2 regions of the Janthinobacterium sp. SUN211 genome follow, and region 1 is predicted to be linked to the other one. Evidence: predicted binding sites of a transcription regulator. Region 1 holds the regulator's gene; the other holds the start of a gene.
What was found. Region 1 encodes FNR, which switches genes on or off when oxygen is low (the NO sensors DNR and NnrR bind a similar motif). Its sites were predicted from a motif close to TTGATNNNNATCAA; they were not measured.

Region 2: the regulator FNR is predicted to act here: its motif matches at 3,974-3,987, upstream of O3301_RS20740 (KamA family radical SAM protein).

Annotation. Positions count from the first base shown of each region.
Region 1 is NZ_JAPWIC010000003.1:59,992-67,981, forward strand. Features, by position in the region: gene ccoN (cytochrome-c oxidase, cbb3-type subunit I) at 1-888, shown strand, start outside; gene ccoO (cytochrome-c oxidase, cbb3-type subunit II) at 904-1,518, shown strand; gene O3301_RS11525 (cbb3-type cytochrome c oxidase subunit 3) at 1,520-1,723, shown strand; gene ccoP (cytochrome-c oxidase, cbb3-type subunit III) at 1,716-2,636, shown strand; gene ccoG (cytochrome c oxidase accessory protein CcoG) at 2,639-4,021, shown strand; gene O3301_RS11540 (FixH family protein) at 4,077-4,601, shown strand; gene fnr (fumarate/nitrate reduction transcriptional regulator Fnr) at 4,605-5,363, opposite strand; gene O3301_RS11550 (response regulator) at 5,613-7,990, shown strand, end outside.
Region 2 is NZ_JAPWIC010000006.1:193,992-201,981, reverse strand. Features, by position in the region: gene O3301_RS20755 (carboxymuconolactone decarboxylase family protein) at 1-333, opposite strand, end outside; gene O3301_RS20750 (fumarylacetoacetate hydrolase family protein) at 333-1,181, opposite strand; gene O3301_RS20745 (MFS transporter) at 1,126-2,466, opposite strand; gene O3301_RS20740 (KamA family radical SAM protein) at 2,469-3,833, opposite strand; gene O3301_RS20735 (cache domain-containing protein) at 4,116-4,574, shown strand; gene O3301_RS20730 (methyl-accepting chemotaxis protein) at 4,643-6,349, shown strand; gene O3301_RS20725 (DNA-3-methyladenine glycosylase) at 6,346-6,924, opposite strand; gene O3301_RS20720 (HDOD domain-containing protein) at 7,215-7,990, shown strand, end outside.

The DNA.
Region 1 (7,990 bases):
CCAGCCTCGTTCACCAAGTCGTATTCCGCGTATGCGGGCGTGCAGGACGCCATGATCCAGTGGTGGTACGGCCATAACGCGGTGGGTTTCATCCTGACCGCCGGCTACCTGGGCATGGTGTACTACTTCATCCCGAAACAGGCCGAGCGCCCCGTGTACTCGTACCGTTTGTCGATCGTCCACTTCTGGGCGCTGATCTTCACCTACATGTGGGCGGGCCCGCATCACCTGCACTACACGGCATTGCCTGACTGGACGCAATCGATCGGCATGGTCTTCTCGCTGGTCCTCCTGGCACCAAGCTGGGGCGGCATGATCAACGGCATCATGACCCTGTCGGGCGCCTGGCACAAGCTGCGTACCGATCCGATCCTGAAATTCATGATCGTTTCGCTGTCGTTCTACGGCATCGCCACCTTCGAAGGTCCGATGATGTCGATCAAGACCATCAACTCGCTGTCGCACTACACCGACTGGACCGTTGCCCACGTGCATGCGGGCGCCCTGGGCTGGGTGGGCTTCATCACCATGGGTTCGATCTACTACCTGCTGCCGCGCCTGGCGGGCCGCACGCAGATGCACAGCACGCGCCTGGTCGACGTGCACTTCTGGGTGGCCACCATCGGCATCGTGCTGTACATCGCGGCAATGTGGATCGCCGGCGTGATGCAGGGCCTGATGTGGCGCGCGGTCAATCCGGACGGCACCCTGACCTACACCTTTGTCGAGAGCGTGAAAGCGACGTATCCGTACTACGTGGTGCGCGTGGCCGGTGGCCTGCTGTACCTGTCGGGTATGTGCATCATGGGCTACAACACCTGGATGACTCTGCGCGGCAGCAAACTCCCCGTCGCCCGCATTCCGGAACTGAACGCGGCGCACGCCTGATAGGAGCGAAAGCAAATGAAATTTTCACATGCATGGATTGAAAGAAACCCCTGGCTGCTGATCGCCCTGGTCACGGTGGTGATCAGCATCGGCGGCGCCGTCGAGATCGTTCCCCTGTTCTTCCAGAAGAGCACGACGGAGCCCGTCGCCGGCCTGAAACCGTACTCGCCGCTGCGCCTGGCGGGCCGCGACATTTACGTGCGCGAAGGCTGCTACAACTGCCACTCGCAGATGGTGCGTCCGCTACGCGCGGAAACGGAACGCTATGGCCACTATTCGGTTGCCGGCGAATTCGTCTACGACCGTCCATTCCAGTGGGGTTCCAAGCGCACGGGACCCGACCTGGCCCGCGTGGGCGCGCGCTACAGCGACGAATGGCACCGCACGCACTTGAACAACCCGCGCGACGTGGTGCCCGAGTCGAACATGCCGTCCTACCCCTGGCTGGCGAAGACCAAGCTGGTGCCTGACGACATCATGCCGAAGATGCGCGCCCTGAAACGCCTGGGCCAGCCGTACAGCGATGAAGAGATCGCCGCCGGCCCCGCGCAGCTGCAGGACAAGACGGAAGAAGACGCCCTGGTCGCCTATCTGCAAGGCCTCGGTACATTAATCAAAACAAGGAATTAGCATGGCAATCGAAAACCTGTTTGACAGCGCCAGCAGCGTCATGACGGTGGTTTCCTTTACGACGTTCGTGGGCATCCTGTGGTGGACGTTCAGCCGCAGCAACAGCGACTTCGACGCGGCAGCCCGCCTGCCGTTCGCCGACGACGCGCTCGACTATCCGGCCGAAGCCGAAATGACCCTGGCGAAGGAGCATAACCATGGCTGACTTTACCAATGGCTTCTGGAATATCTACATCATCGTGCTGTCCCTGCTGGGCATCATCGGCTGCGGCGTGCTGCTGTACTCGCAGTCGAAAATCAAAGTGGTCGAGGGCGCCCCTGCCGACGGCACCACGGGCCACGTCTGGGACGAGGACTTGAAGGAACTCAATACGCCGATGCCGCGCTGGTGGATGTGGTTGTTCTACATCACCATCGTCTTCTCGCTGGCCTACCTGTTCCTGTATCCGGGCCTGGGCAACTATGCCGGCAGCCTGGGCTGGAAATCGACGGGCCAGTACGAGGAAGAGCTGAAGAAGGCGGAAGCCGACTACGGTCCCCTGTTCAACAAGTACCTGAGCCAGGACTTGAAGACGGTGGCCGCCGATCCGCAGGCGCAAGCCATCGGCCAGCGCCTGTTCCTGACCTACTGCGCGCAATGCCACGGTTCGGATGCGCGCGGCAACAAGGGCTTCCCCAACCTGACGGACAAGGACTGGCTGTATGGCGGCGAACCCGACATCATCAAGACCACCATCATGCACGGCCGCAATGGGCAAATGCCACCGATGGGCGCTGCCCTGGGCTCCGAAAAGGATGTCGAGAACGTGGCCCATTATGTGCTGAGCCTGTCCGGCTCGACCTCGGATCCCGTCAAGTCCGTGCTGGGCAAGGCCAAGTTCGGCGCCTGCATGGCCTGTCATGGCGCCGATGCCAAGGGTAACCAGATGCTCGGCGCGCCAAACCTGACGGACAAGACCTGGCTGTACGGCGGCAGCGCCGACACCATCATGGAAACCGTACGCAAGGGACGCAGCAACACCATGCCGGCCTTCAGCGATTTCCTCGGCGAATCCAAGGTACACGTGCTGTCGGCGTATGTCTGGAGCCTGTCGAATCCGCAGGCACCCGCAAAGTAAAAATGGAACCTCAAGTCATCAAGATGTATGCGGCCCGCGAGCAAATCTACCCTCGCGAGGCCAAAGGACGCTACGCTACCTGGCGATGGGTATGCGTATGGCTTACCCAGCTCGCGTTCTACGGCTTGCCGTGGTTGACCTGGAATGGCAGGCAAGCCCTGCTGTTCGATTTGACCACGCGCAAGTTCTACATTTTCGGCGTCGTGCTGTGGCCCCAGGATTTCATCTATCTGGCGGCCCTGCTGATCATCTGTGCGTATTTGTTGTTCCTCGTCACGGCCATTGCCGGGCGGGTGTGGTGCGGGTTCTCTTGCCCGCAAACGGTATACACGGAAATTTTCCTGTGGGTCGAACGCCGCATCGAGGGCACGCGCAGCGCGCGCATGGCCCTCGACAAGCAGGGCCCCTCCGTGCGCAAGGCGTTCAAGAAGACGGCCAAGCACCTGGTATGGGGCGCCATCGCCCTGTGGACGGGCTTTACCTTTGTCGGCTACTTCACGCCGATCAAGGAACTGGCGCAGTCGGTGACCACGCTGAACTTCGGTCCCTGGGAATGGTTCTGGGTATTGTTCTACAGTCTGGCAACCTACGGCAACGCGGGCTGGCTGCGCGAGCAGGTGTGCAAATACATGTGCCCCTACGCGCGCTTCCAGAGCGCCATGTTCGACCAGGACACCCTGATCATCACCTACGATGCCAAGCGCGGCGAACCACGTGGCGCCATGAGCAAGAAGGCCGGCAACAACGACAAGCTGGGCGATTGCATCGACTGTACCCTGTGCGTGCAGGTGTGTCCGACCGGCATCGATATCCGTAACGGCCTGCAGTATGAATGCATCGGTTGCGCCGCTTGCGTCGATGCCTGCAACAGCGTGATGGACAAGGTCGACCGGCCACGGGGACTGGTACGCTACAGTACCGACCATGCGATGGAAAACAACTTCAATTCGAAGCAGATACGCCAGCGCGCCATGCGCCCGCGCGTCTTGATCTACACTTCCATCCTGGCCCTGATCATCATCGCCGTGTGTACTTCGCTGGCCCTGCGCACGCCCCTGAAAATGGACGTGATCCGCGACCGCGGTTCCATGGGACGCGAAGTGGAAGACGGCATGATCGAAAACGTCTACCGCCTGCAGATCATGAACACATCGGAGCAAAGCCAGCATTTCAAAATCAGCGCTTCCGGCTTGCCGGGCCTGACCTTGCTGACGCGCGAAGAAGTGACCTTGCAGCCGACGGAAACGCTGGGTTGGCCGATCCGCCTGCGCGTGCCGCACGGCGTGGGAGAGAAGGGCTCGAACAAGATTGCGATCGAATTGCAATCGCTGGACGACCCATCGCTGCATGTGCGTGAAAGCGCGGTATTCATCGTGCCGCGGTAATAGCAGGAAGGCCAGTCCCCGCATGGGGATTGGCCGTTTACACAGGAGAAATACCATGTCCGACAGTCTGAAACTGCAAGCACCCGTTGCACCGTGGTACAAGCATCGCTGGCCATGGCTGCTGATGATCGGCCCCGGCCTGTCCGTGGTCGTCGGCAGCTTCATGGGCTATATCGCGTTTACGCAGCCCGATGCGCTGGTGGTGGGCGATTATTACAAGCAGGGCAAGGCGATCAACCAGGATTTGAAGCGCGACACGATCGCCAGCGACCTGGCGATGGATACGCGCCTGTCGTATGACGTGGCGCAAGCGCGCCTGACCGGTTCCGTGCACAGCTTCGGCAAGGCCTATCAGGCGCCTTTGCAGCTGCACCTAGCGCATGCGACCCTGCCGGAAAAGGATATCAAGGTGCTGGTACAGCCCGATGCGGCCGGCAATTTTTCCGTGGCGCTGCCGATGCTCGAGCGCAGCCGCTGGCAAGTGCTGGTGGAAAACGACAAACGCGAGTGGCGCCTGTCCGGCATCTGGACCTGGCCGCTGCAGCGCAGCATCGCGCTGCATGCGGACGAGGAACTGTAAGTCTTATTTGCAGACGTCCGTGCCGGCCGTAATCGCCTTCAGTTTCGCCGGCTGCAGGATTTCAATTTCCCGGTTGGAGACACGCAGCCAGCCTTCCTTCTTGAACTTCGACAGCAGGCGGCTGACGCTCTCGATGGTCAGGCCCAGGTAGTTGCCGATTTCCTCGCGCGACATGCGCAGCTGGAAATTGCTGCCCGAATAGCCGCGCGCTTCATAGCGCGACGCCAGGTTGACGATGAAGGCGGCAAAGCGCTGCGTCGCCTGCATATTGCCCAGCAACAGCATGACGCTTTGCTCGCGCGTGATTTCCTGGCTCATCATGCGGTGGAAATGGCGCAGCAGGGTCGGCATATTGCCCAGCAATTGTTCCAGGCTGGAAAACGGGATTTCACACACTTCGCTGTCTTCCAGCGCCACCGCATTACAGTGGTGGCGGTCGGCGCTGATGGCGTCCATGCCCAGCAGTTCGCCCGCCATCTGGAAGCCCGTCACCTGCTCTTCGCCGCCCGGATTGATCTGGTACGTCTTGAAATGCCCCAGGCGGATCGCATACAGGTTCTGGAACGAGTCGCCGATGCGGAACAGCGAGGCGCCGCGCACAATCTTGCGGCGGCGGCCTATGATCTGGTCCAGCCTGTCCATGTCGCCCACATCGAGGCCCATCGGCAGGCACAATTGATGCATGCTGCAGGTCGAGCATCGCGCACGCAACGCCTCCACGTTCACGGTGGGCAAGGTTGGAGTGAGTAGCGCTTCAGTCATGTCGGTACCTTTTAGAAAATGCAACAACAAGTTTACTGCATACAGCCGCATACAGGGTTGCCGTATACCAATTTCACCGTAAATTCGGCGAATAAACGACGTCCAGCCTTTAATTATATGGCAACATCGTCAAAAGCCCGTACGGGGCGGGCAATTTGCGCGGCGGCGCTTGCCAAGCTGGGGCATTGATAGGAAAATTCCTGACAGCATTATCTGCCGCCTGTGCCGCCCGGTACTGAAAAGGAAATCATGAAGCCTCTCGGCATTAAAGCAAAAGTCGCGCTGGCCACCAGCCTGACCTCGATCGCCATGATCGCGCTGGTCACCATGATCCAGGTGCAGCACATGCGCGACGACTTCACCCGAGTACTGCTGAGCCAGCAATCGTCCCTGATCACCCGCACCGCTGCCGAGCTCGACGACAAGCTGGGCATGCTGCTGCAGATCGTCACCCTGACGGCCCGACAGCAGCCGCCGGAATTGATCGCCCGGCCCGCCCAATTGCGCGAATACTATTCGCGCCGCTCGATGCTGGTGCTGTTCGATGACGTGCTGGTGCTCGACGCGCATGGCGCCGTCGTGGCCGACATGCCGGAGGTAGCGGGGCGTGCCGGCATCAACGTCGCCGAGCGCGAGTATTTCCAGACCGTCCTGCGCACGCGCCAGCCCATGATCACCGAACCGATGCTGGGCAAGTCGAGCGGCATGCCCATCGTGCAGATGGTGGCGCCCGTGCTGGCCGCCGATGGCCAGGTGGCCGGCGTGGTGATCGGCGTGCTGCGCCTGTACAAGGACAACCTGCTGGGCCGCCTGCGCTCGGAAAAGATCGGCAAGAACGGCTATTACTTCATTCTCACGCGCGGCGCCGTGCCGCGCTACGTGCTGCACCCCGATACCAGCCGCTTGCTGCAACCGCGCAAGCCGAACGCCAACCTGACGACGACCCAGCTGCTGAAGGAAGATGGCGAAGGCAGCATGGTCAGCACCAACAGCCGCGGCATCACGGCCGTCAACAGCTTCAAGCGCCTGAAATCCGTGAACTGGCTGCTGGCCGCCTCGCTCCCCGTCGAGGATGCCTTCGAACCGTTCGATGGCGTGCTGTACCGATTGGTGCTGTGGAGCATCCTCGCCTCGCTGCTGGCCGCCTTCGTGCTGGGCTGGGTCACCGTGCGCCTGCTGTCGCCGCTGGTGCGCCTGCGCGACACCCTGCAAGCCCTGCGCACCAGCGGCAGCCGCTTCACGCCCGTGCCGGTGCAGCAGCGCGACGAGATCGGCGAACTGACGGAAGCGTTCAACGGCCTGATGAGCGAACGCGACCGCCTGCAGCAGGAACTCGAATCGCGCGCGGCGGAGCTGGAACAGGAACGCGACCGGGCCGAGGCGGCCAACCGCGCGAAGAGCGATTTCGTGGCCAACATGAGCCATGAAATCCGCACGCCCCTCAATGCCGTGCTGGGCATGGTGTATTTGCTGGGCAATACCAGGCTCGACACGGAACAGCGCAAGTATCTGACCATGGTCAGAGTGGCGGGCCAGTCGCTGCTGGGCATCCTCAATGACGTGCTCGACTATTCGAAGATCGAGGCGCGGCGCATGGAGTTGTCGCCCGTCGAATTCGACCTCGACGAAGTCATGAATACCCTGGCCACGACGATGACGATGAATGCGGGCGAAAAGGAGCTGGAACTGGCCATCGCCGTCGAGCCCGACGTGCCGCGGCGCCTCGTGGGCGACGCCCAGCGCCTGCAGCAAATCCTCGTCAACCTGGCCGGCAACGCCATCAAGTTCACGGAAAGCGGCGAAGTGGTGGTGGCCGTCAGCCTGGCCGAGAGCGAGAGCGGCCGCGCCTGGCTGCGCTTCGAAGTGCGCGACACGGGCATCGGCATGACGGAACTGCAGCAACAGCAGCTGTTTGCCGCGTTTTCCCAGGGCGACCAGAGCATCACGCGGCGCTTCGGCGGCACGGGCCTGGGCCTGGCCATCAGCAAGCAGCTGATCCACATGATGGGCGGCGACATCGCCGTCGCCAGCAGCGAAGGCAAGGGCAGCCGCTTCTGGTTCAGCGTGCCCTTCGAAATGCTGGCGCAGCCGGCCGAAACGCGGCGCACGCCGGCGCTGGGCCAGCTGCGCCTGCTGGTGGCCGACGACAACCGCACCACGCGCGAACTGATCGTCAAGCTGATCGAGGCATGGGGCTGGCTGGCCGACGAAGTGGACTCCGGCTTTGCCGCCATCGAGCTGTACCGCGAACGCCTGGCGCAGCAGCAACCGTACGACGTGGTGCTGGCCGACTGGCACATGCCCGTCATGGATGGCCTGGCCACGGCCAAGGCCATCCGCCAGGCGGCCAGCGGCCAGCGCCAGCCCATCGTGGTGATGGTCAACGCCTTCGCCCGCAACCACCTGGAAGAAATCTCCAGCGCGGCCGAGGCCGACGTCGTGCTGATGAAGCCGATCACGGGCTCGAGCCTGTTCGACGCCCTGCACCAGGCGCTGATCGCCAAGGACGACGGCGGCGAGCAACGCATGCTGCACCAGCCGCTGGGCACGGAACTGGCCGGCGTGCACTTCCTGCTGGTGGAAGACAACCACCTGAACCAGGCCGTGGCGCGCGGCATCCTCGAACA
Region 2 (7,990 bases), on a different contig from region 1:
CCGCGCAGCGATGGCGTCCACGGCCGCTTGCGCAATGCCGTTCTGCACGGCCAGCGGCGCGTGGATGGCCCACTCGACTTGCTGGTCCCACTGGCGCGCCGTCACCAGGATCGCCAATTCCGACAGCCGCGTGCCGATGGCGCTGCGGTAGCGCAAGTATTCGCCCATGCGCTGCGCCGTTTCCATCAGCTCGGGGCTGCGGATCAGCGGCACGAAGGGGCCGTACAGCGCCCCGCGCGGACCGTCGATGATGGCTTGCGCGGCCGCGCGCTGCTGGACATCGAGCTGGTCCAGCGGCAACGGCGGCAAACGGTCGATATCGCTACCGGCCATCAGGCAGTCCAGGCAACCACGTCCTGCTGCTGTTCACCGAGGCCGGCGATACCCAGGCGCATGCTGTCGCCTTTTTTGAGGAAACGCTGCGGCTTGCGGCCCTGGCCCACGCCCGGCGGCGTGCCCGTGGCGATGACGTCGCCCGGTTCCAGGGTCATGAATTGCGACAGGTAGCTGACGATCTGCGCGACAGTAAAAATCATGGTTTGCGTATTGCCGGTCTGCATGCGCTTGCCGTTGACTTCCAGGTACAGGTCCAGATCCTGCTCGTCGATGACTTCATCGCGCGTCACCAGCCATGGGCCGACGGGGCCGAAGGTGTCGCAGCCCTTGCCCTTGTCCCACTGGCCGCCCCGCTCCAGTTGGAACGAGCGCTCGGAGATATCGTTGACGACACAATAGCCGGCCACGTATTTCAGGGCATCCTCTTCGCTCACGTATTGCGCGCGCGTGCCGATGATCACGCCCAGCTCCACTTCCCAATCCGTCTTTTTCGAGCCTTTCGGCAGCACGACATTGTCGTCCGGGCCATTCAGGCAAGTAATGGCCTTCATGAAGACGATGGGTTCGGCCGGGATAGCCATGCCGGCCTCGGCCGCGTGATCCGCGTAATTGAGGCCGATGCCGATGAACTTGCCGACTTTCGCCAGCGGCACGCCGAAGCGTGGATTGCCGCGCACCAAAGGCAAGGTCTTTTCGTCCAGCTTGGCCAGCTTGCGCAGGGCCTTGTCGGACAGTTGCGCGCCATCAATATCGGCGATCACGCCGGACAGGTCGCGCAGTTTGCCTTCTTCATCGATCAGGCCCGGTTTTTCCTTGCCTGGACGTCCATAACGAACGAGTTTCATAGTCTTCCTTGGAGTTGATCATTGCCGCTGTGCAGGCTGCCATTTTACCGGATGGCCCGGCACGCCTGCAGCGGTGAATGAAAAACATCGCAAGTCCCGGCAATTGCAAGGCCGCCAGCACGCCAAACGCCGCCTGGTACGCCTGCGGCGGATACTGCTGCTGGCTGTTCAGGGGCCAGCAGCCGAGGATCAAGCCAAAGCCCGCCTGCACCAGGAAGGCGCCTGTGAAAATGAGCAAATTCAAACAGGTGGCCGCCCTGCCCGTCAAGCTGGCCGGCATGCTTTGCGCAACGATCGCATACTCGAGGCCCGTCACCGTGCCCAGCAGGGTAAACAGCACGGACAGCAAAGGCAGGCTGGGCACCACATTGCACGCCATCGCCACTTGCACGGCGACAAACAGGACGATACCGGCGGCCGCCACTTGCATGGGTGCAATACCGCGCCGCCCCGCCCACTCCGTCAGCATGCCCATGCCGATGGCGCCGAAGATGACGGCCGCCATGCCCAGATACAACAAATACGCGACATTGTCGTCGGACAAGCCGCCCACATCGGCCAGCCAGCGCCCCACCCACAAGCCCTGCACGCCAAAGAACACCGTGTGCGGCAGCAAGATCAAGGCAATGGTGCGGCGAAAGGCCCTGTCGCGATACACGCTCCAGACGCTGACCTTGTTCGTCGCAGCGGCGGGCGCAGGCAGGGCCGGCGACAGCAGGCGGATCAGCAAGCCGATGGCCAGCGCCGCCAGCGCCAGGCCCAGGAACACGCTGCGCCAATCCGTGTAGTGCAGGGCCAGCTTGACGGGCATGGTGGCCGTGGCCGCCCCCAGGCCGCCCACGGCGATCAGATAGCCATGCACGGACGGCAGGCGAGCTGGCGCGATGGCGCACGAGATCGCTTTCACGGCGGCCATGAAACAGCCGCCCAGGCCCGCCCCCATCAAGGCGCGTGCCCACATCAGTCCGGCAAAGCTGTGGCCCCGGCTGAACAGCCACACGCCCAGGGCCGCCAGCGCCAGCAGCCACAGTTGCACCGTGCGGGGGCCGTAGCGGTCCAGCGCCATGCCGACCGGCAATTGCACCAGCGCAAAGGCGAGAAAAAAGGCGCTGGTCAGCAGGCCCAGCTGGGCCGGCGTCAGGGCGATGGCGCCCAGCAATTCTGCCGTCAGCACGGCATTCACGCCGCGCAGCAGGCAGGACAGGTAATGACCGAGCGCGAACGGCAGGAACACCAGGCAAAACACGGCCGCATCGGAACGGGCAGGCGCGCCGTGGCCGTGCATGCTCAGGCGGCCTGTGCCAGGCGGATGATTTTATGCGGCACCTGCGGCACCGGGTCATCCGTTTCAAAGAAAAACTTGTCCTGGCCAAAGGCCGGCTTCAAATCGTCCATCCACGTCGCTTCCGCATCGAACTTGGCATAAAACGGCCGGCGCACCCAGTCCGGGTTGCGCGCCTGCAAAAATTGCAGGGCAAATAGTTTTTCGCCATGGATGGTGACGATGCCATCGATGACGATCTTGCCGGGAAACGCGCTCATGGAAGGCCCGCGCACCGTGCGCGACAAGCCGGACACCATCTGGTAGGCGGCCTGGAAAATCTCGTGCGCCTTCGCCAGGGGCAACTCGAAATAGCTGCGCGGGCCCGTGTCCCGTTCGACAAACATGTAATACGGAATCGCCCCCAGGCGCGTACCCGTCTGCCACAGCTCGGCCCAGCTAGCGGGGTCTTCGTTGATGTGGCGGATCAGCGGCCCCTGCATGCGCAAGGTCGCGCCCGTGGAAATGATGCGCTTCACCGCTTGCTGGGCGATGTCCTGGCGTAACTCGACTGCATGGCTGTAATGGCCCATCACGGCCAGGTTCTTGCCCGCCTTGACGATGCGCTCGAACAGGCGCATCAAGTCGTCCGCATCGCGGTCCGAGACAAAGCGCTGCGGCCAATACGCCACCGCCTTGGTGCCGATGCGGATGTTCTGGATATGTTCCAGGCCCGGCGCCAGCAGCGGCTCCAGGTAGGCAGCCAGTTGCCGCGTATTCATGATCATCGGGTCGCCGCCCGTGATCAGCACGTCCGTCACTTCCGGATGCAGTTTCAGGTAAGCGACCAGCTCATGCGACTCGTGCGCATCGAACTTCATGTTGTCCATGCCGACAAACTGGGGCCAGCGGAAACAGAAGGTGCAATACGCGTGGCACGTCTGTCCTGCACTGGGGAAAAACAGCACCGTTTGCGCATATTTATGCTGCAAGCCGCGCACGGGCGCATCGTTGACCCGGGGCACGTTGTGCGTCATCTGCCCGGCCGGATGAGGATTCATGCCCAGGCGCAAGCCATGCACATAGGCATCGATAGCGGCCTTGTCCCGTTGCACCAGCACCAGCTCGCGCAGGTGCGCGTACTGCTCGGGCGCCAGCATGTCGCGGTGGGGAAAGACGAGGCGATAGATGGGGTCGTCAGGGATGTTGTTCCAGTCGATCAACTGATCGAGCACATAGGCATTTGTGCGAAACGGCAAGACGTGCGACACCACTTGCACGGCTTCACGCTGCTCTTCCGGCAGCCATTCCCACTGCCGCGCCTGTTGTATGGTGTGCCGCGTATACGGCTTGAACTTGGGTGAAAACGGCTCGGTAATGGGTGCGGACACGATCGGCTCCTTGCCAGTAAACAGCGATAACTTCCTTGAAACCAGCCCTATCCCGGCCAATTCCAGCCTCTTCCTCTGCCATGCCTTGCCAGCTTGGCATGCTGTGAAAGTCATCATAGTTCTTGCCGCTCGGAACCAAATTGTTACATATCAACAAGCCGTCGATACGTTGCAAGCTACCGACAAGCAACACCTTAGTTTGTGCCATCGCAATTTGCGGGAAGCGCCGGCGACGTAAATTACGACTTGGCAACATATCCCTCGATATCACAAGGAGCTTTCATGAAACGCTTATTCACGGGTAGCCTGCTGTGCCTGGCATTTGCCGGTGGCAACGTCAGCGCCGCGGTCGAACCAACGGAAAAAGACGCCATCGCCATGGCCGAACGGGGCGCCGCCTTCATGAAGGCGCATGGCAAGGAAGAAATGATGAAGAAAATCACGGCGAAAGACCCGGACTTCGTGCAGGGCTCGCTGTATGTGGACATGCGCGACATCAAGACGGGCATCGTGCTGGCCCACCCCATCAATCCTTCCATCGTCGGCAAGGATTTGACGGATGTGCCCGATGCGAATGGCAAGAAATATCGCCGTGAAATCATTGAGTTGGCGCAAAAACAGGGCAAGGGCTGGGTCGATTATCAATACAAGAATCCCACCACCGGCAAGATCGAGCCGAAGACCACCTACATCCTGCGCGTCAACGATGTGGTGCTGGAAGCGGGGATCTACAAAAAATAGGGCAAGGGCGGCGCGCATGCACACCGCGCGCCGCCTGCGGTTTGAACGGCCATCGCCAGGAGTCGAGCATGCTCAATCAATTACGCATAGGGCCAAAATTATTGCTGGCGCCCACCCTGGTCCTGCTGTTGCTGATACTCAGCTCGACCGGCGCCTGGTACGGCATGGTGCGGCAAAATGCCTCGCTGGAAAACATGGTGCGGGTACGCATCACGCACCTGAAAGCAGCCGCCGACGTACTAGGGGAGGCCAAGCATGTGCACGGCAATATGTACCAGTTGCTGTCGTGGACGAATGGCAGCTTCGCCAAGGCCCGTCTCGATACACTGGAGCAACAGATCAAGGCGCGCCACGCGGCCATCGGCACCCAGCTGGCCTCGCTGCGCGCCACGGCCACGGGCGCCGAACTCACCCTGGTCGATGCGGCCATCACGGCACTGGCCGGCTATCGCAAGGCCGTGCTGGAAACCATGGAAATGGCGCAGATGGACCAGTCGATCGCCACCAATTCCATGCTCAAGGCGGAAACGCAGTTCGGCCAGTTCAATACGCAGTTGGCGCAACTGTCCGCGCTGGAAACGACGCTCAGCAGCCAGGCCCATGCGACGGCCAGCGCCGAGTTTCGCACCCTGTGCTGGAGCTTGCTGCTGACCGTCCTGCTCTCCATCCTCGTCTCCATCGTGGTGACCATGCTGGTGCGGCGCGCCATGCTGGTGGAAATCCGCGGCATTGCCGATGCCGTGCAAGACTTGGCGGCGGGCAAGCTGATGGCGGGCGCGCCCAAACAGGGCAATGATGAAATCGCCGCCACCTCGCGCGTGCTGGACCAGACCATCGCCCACTTGAACCAGACCTTGCGCACCATCATGGGCGCCGTGCAATCGATCGACACGGCCTCGCATGAAATTGCCACCGGCAACCTGGATCTGTCGGCGCGCACGGAAATGCAAGCCAGTTCGCTGGAAGAAACGTCGAGCGCCATGGAAGCGCTGACGCAAGCCGTCAATGACAACGCCGACAACGCCCAACTGGCCTGCGAGCTGGCGGGGCAGGCATCCACCCTGGCCGTGCAAGGGGGCGTGTCGATGCAGCAAGCCGTGACGACGATGGCGACAATTCGCGCCAATTCGCGCCAGATCGTGGATATTATCGGCGTGATCGACGGCATTTCCTTCCAGACCAATATCCTCGCGCTGAATGCGGCGGTGGAAGCGGCGCGCGCGGGAGAACAGGGCCGCGGCTTTGCCGTGGTGGCGTCGGAAGTGCGCACCCTGGCGCAGCGCTCGGCGCAAGCCGCCAAGGAAATCAAGACCCTGATCGCCACGTCCGTCACCACCATCGATGGCGGCAGCGTGGCCGTGCAGCAAGCGGGCGACAGCATGGGCGCCATCGTGGCCTCGGTGCAGCAAGTCAATGAGATCATCCAGCGCGTGAAACAGGCCAGCGCGGAGCAGGCGTCGGGCATCACGGAAGTGAACCAAGCCGTCACGCAAATGGATGACGTCACCCAGCAAAATGCAGCCCTGGTGGAACAGGCGGCAGCGGCGGCGGCCAGTTTGCAGGACCAGGCCGTCAAATTGTCGGCGGCCGTGGCCGTGTTCACCCTGGATGAGCGCCCCGCCTCACCGGCTGGCCACACCGAAGACGAAGCATTCCAGCATCCGGCCAGCCCCGCCAACGGAGAAGGCAAGGACCGGCGCGCATTGCACAGCCCGCTGCGCGGCATGCCAGGCCGGCATAGCGCCAACGATGCATCGCGGCGCCGGCGCAGCTAGACGGCGGGCGCGCGCAGCGGTTTACTCAGATAGGGCGAGCCGGCCAGAACGAAGCGCCACGGCGTGTCCATCGCTTTGGAAATGCCGATGCGCGTCCCCGTTTGCACCGTGACATCGCCTTCGCGGGCCAGCAACAGGAACGGCGGCGCGTCCAGTGCCAGCCGGTTGTGCAGGTGGCTCACGCCCAGCGCCTGGCACACCTTGCCCGGTCCCGAGCACAGCAGCCGTTCCCCCGCGACGCCGCGCCGTTCGCGCATCGCATCGAGTCCCTCCACGGGTTCGATCGCGCGGATCAGCACGCCCGCGCCATGCCCCGCTTCGCGGCACACAAAGTTCAGGCACCAGTGGATGCCGTACGAACGGTAGACATAGGCGTGCCCGGGCGGGCCGAACATGGCCGCATTGCGCGGCGTCATGCCCCCATACGTGTGCGAGGCAGGGTCCAGCCTGTCATACGCTTCCGTTTCCACGATGCGCCCGCCCACGCCGTCGACCAGCACGGTCACGCCGATCAGCTGGCGCGCCACGCTGCTGGAATCGTCCGAAAAATCGATACCCGCAAGGATTTTTTTCATCAGGCAATTGTACTGCCGCACATCCCGCCGCACGCCTGGCCCCGCCTTGAAAACAAATAAAACTTGGTTTTTTCATCATGGATACCGGGACGGGCAAGGTCGTGAAATGACGAAAATCACGGCTGGACCGGGCCAAAATGGGGATTTTTTCCAGAATATATTGCAGATATGAACTATTGCTATGCATAAACAGCGATAATCGTCGGGCACTGCGCCAGACGCTCATGAAGCGGGCAGCGGCAGCGCGCGACAGAATAAGCACCGGGCACAAAAATGATGATGAAAGCGTGATGATGAGAGCGGCAGCGCAAAAGCAGATAGAGCAGGAAGATCCGGTTGACGCCTTGATGCGTTCCATCCGTATCCCGCCGCGTCCCAGCCTGCTGGTCGACTTGCAGCGCGAACTGGCGGAACAGGACCCGTCGCCGCGCCGCATCGCGCGCATCATCGCCGACGACGTCGGCATGTCGGGCGCCCTGCTGAAATTGGCCAATTCGCCGTTCTATGGCGCCGCGCGCAAGGCCAAGTCCGTCGAGCAAGGCATCAATTTCCTCGGCATCAACCAGTGCAGCGCCATGATGACGGGCTTGCTGGCGCGCCAGGCGCTGGAAGCGGAAGGCGTGGAACTGACCAACTTCTGGGATGTGTCGGCCAAGCGCGCGCGCGCCCTGGTATTTACCTCACGCAAGTTGCGCATCGCCCCGCCCGACATCGCCCACACCTTCGGCCTGTTCTGCGACATCGGCGTGCCCTTGCTGATGAACCGCTTTCCCGACTACGTCAACACGTACGCGGCGGCCGCCAACGATGCGCACAATTGTTTTACAGCACTGGAAGACGCGCGCCACCAGACCAACCACGCGGCCATCGGCTGCTTGCTTGCGCGCAACTGGGGCTTGTCTTCCGACGTCTCGTGGGCGATTCTGCACCACCACGACTACACGGTGCTGGCCGACCCGTCCACGGACGACGCCATCCGCTCGCTCGTCGCCCTGTCGCTGCTGGCCGAAAAGGGCATTCAGCGCTACCATGGCAACAGTACCTCGCTGGAGTGGGACAAGGGCGG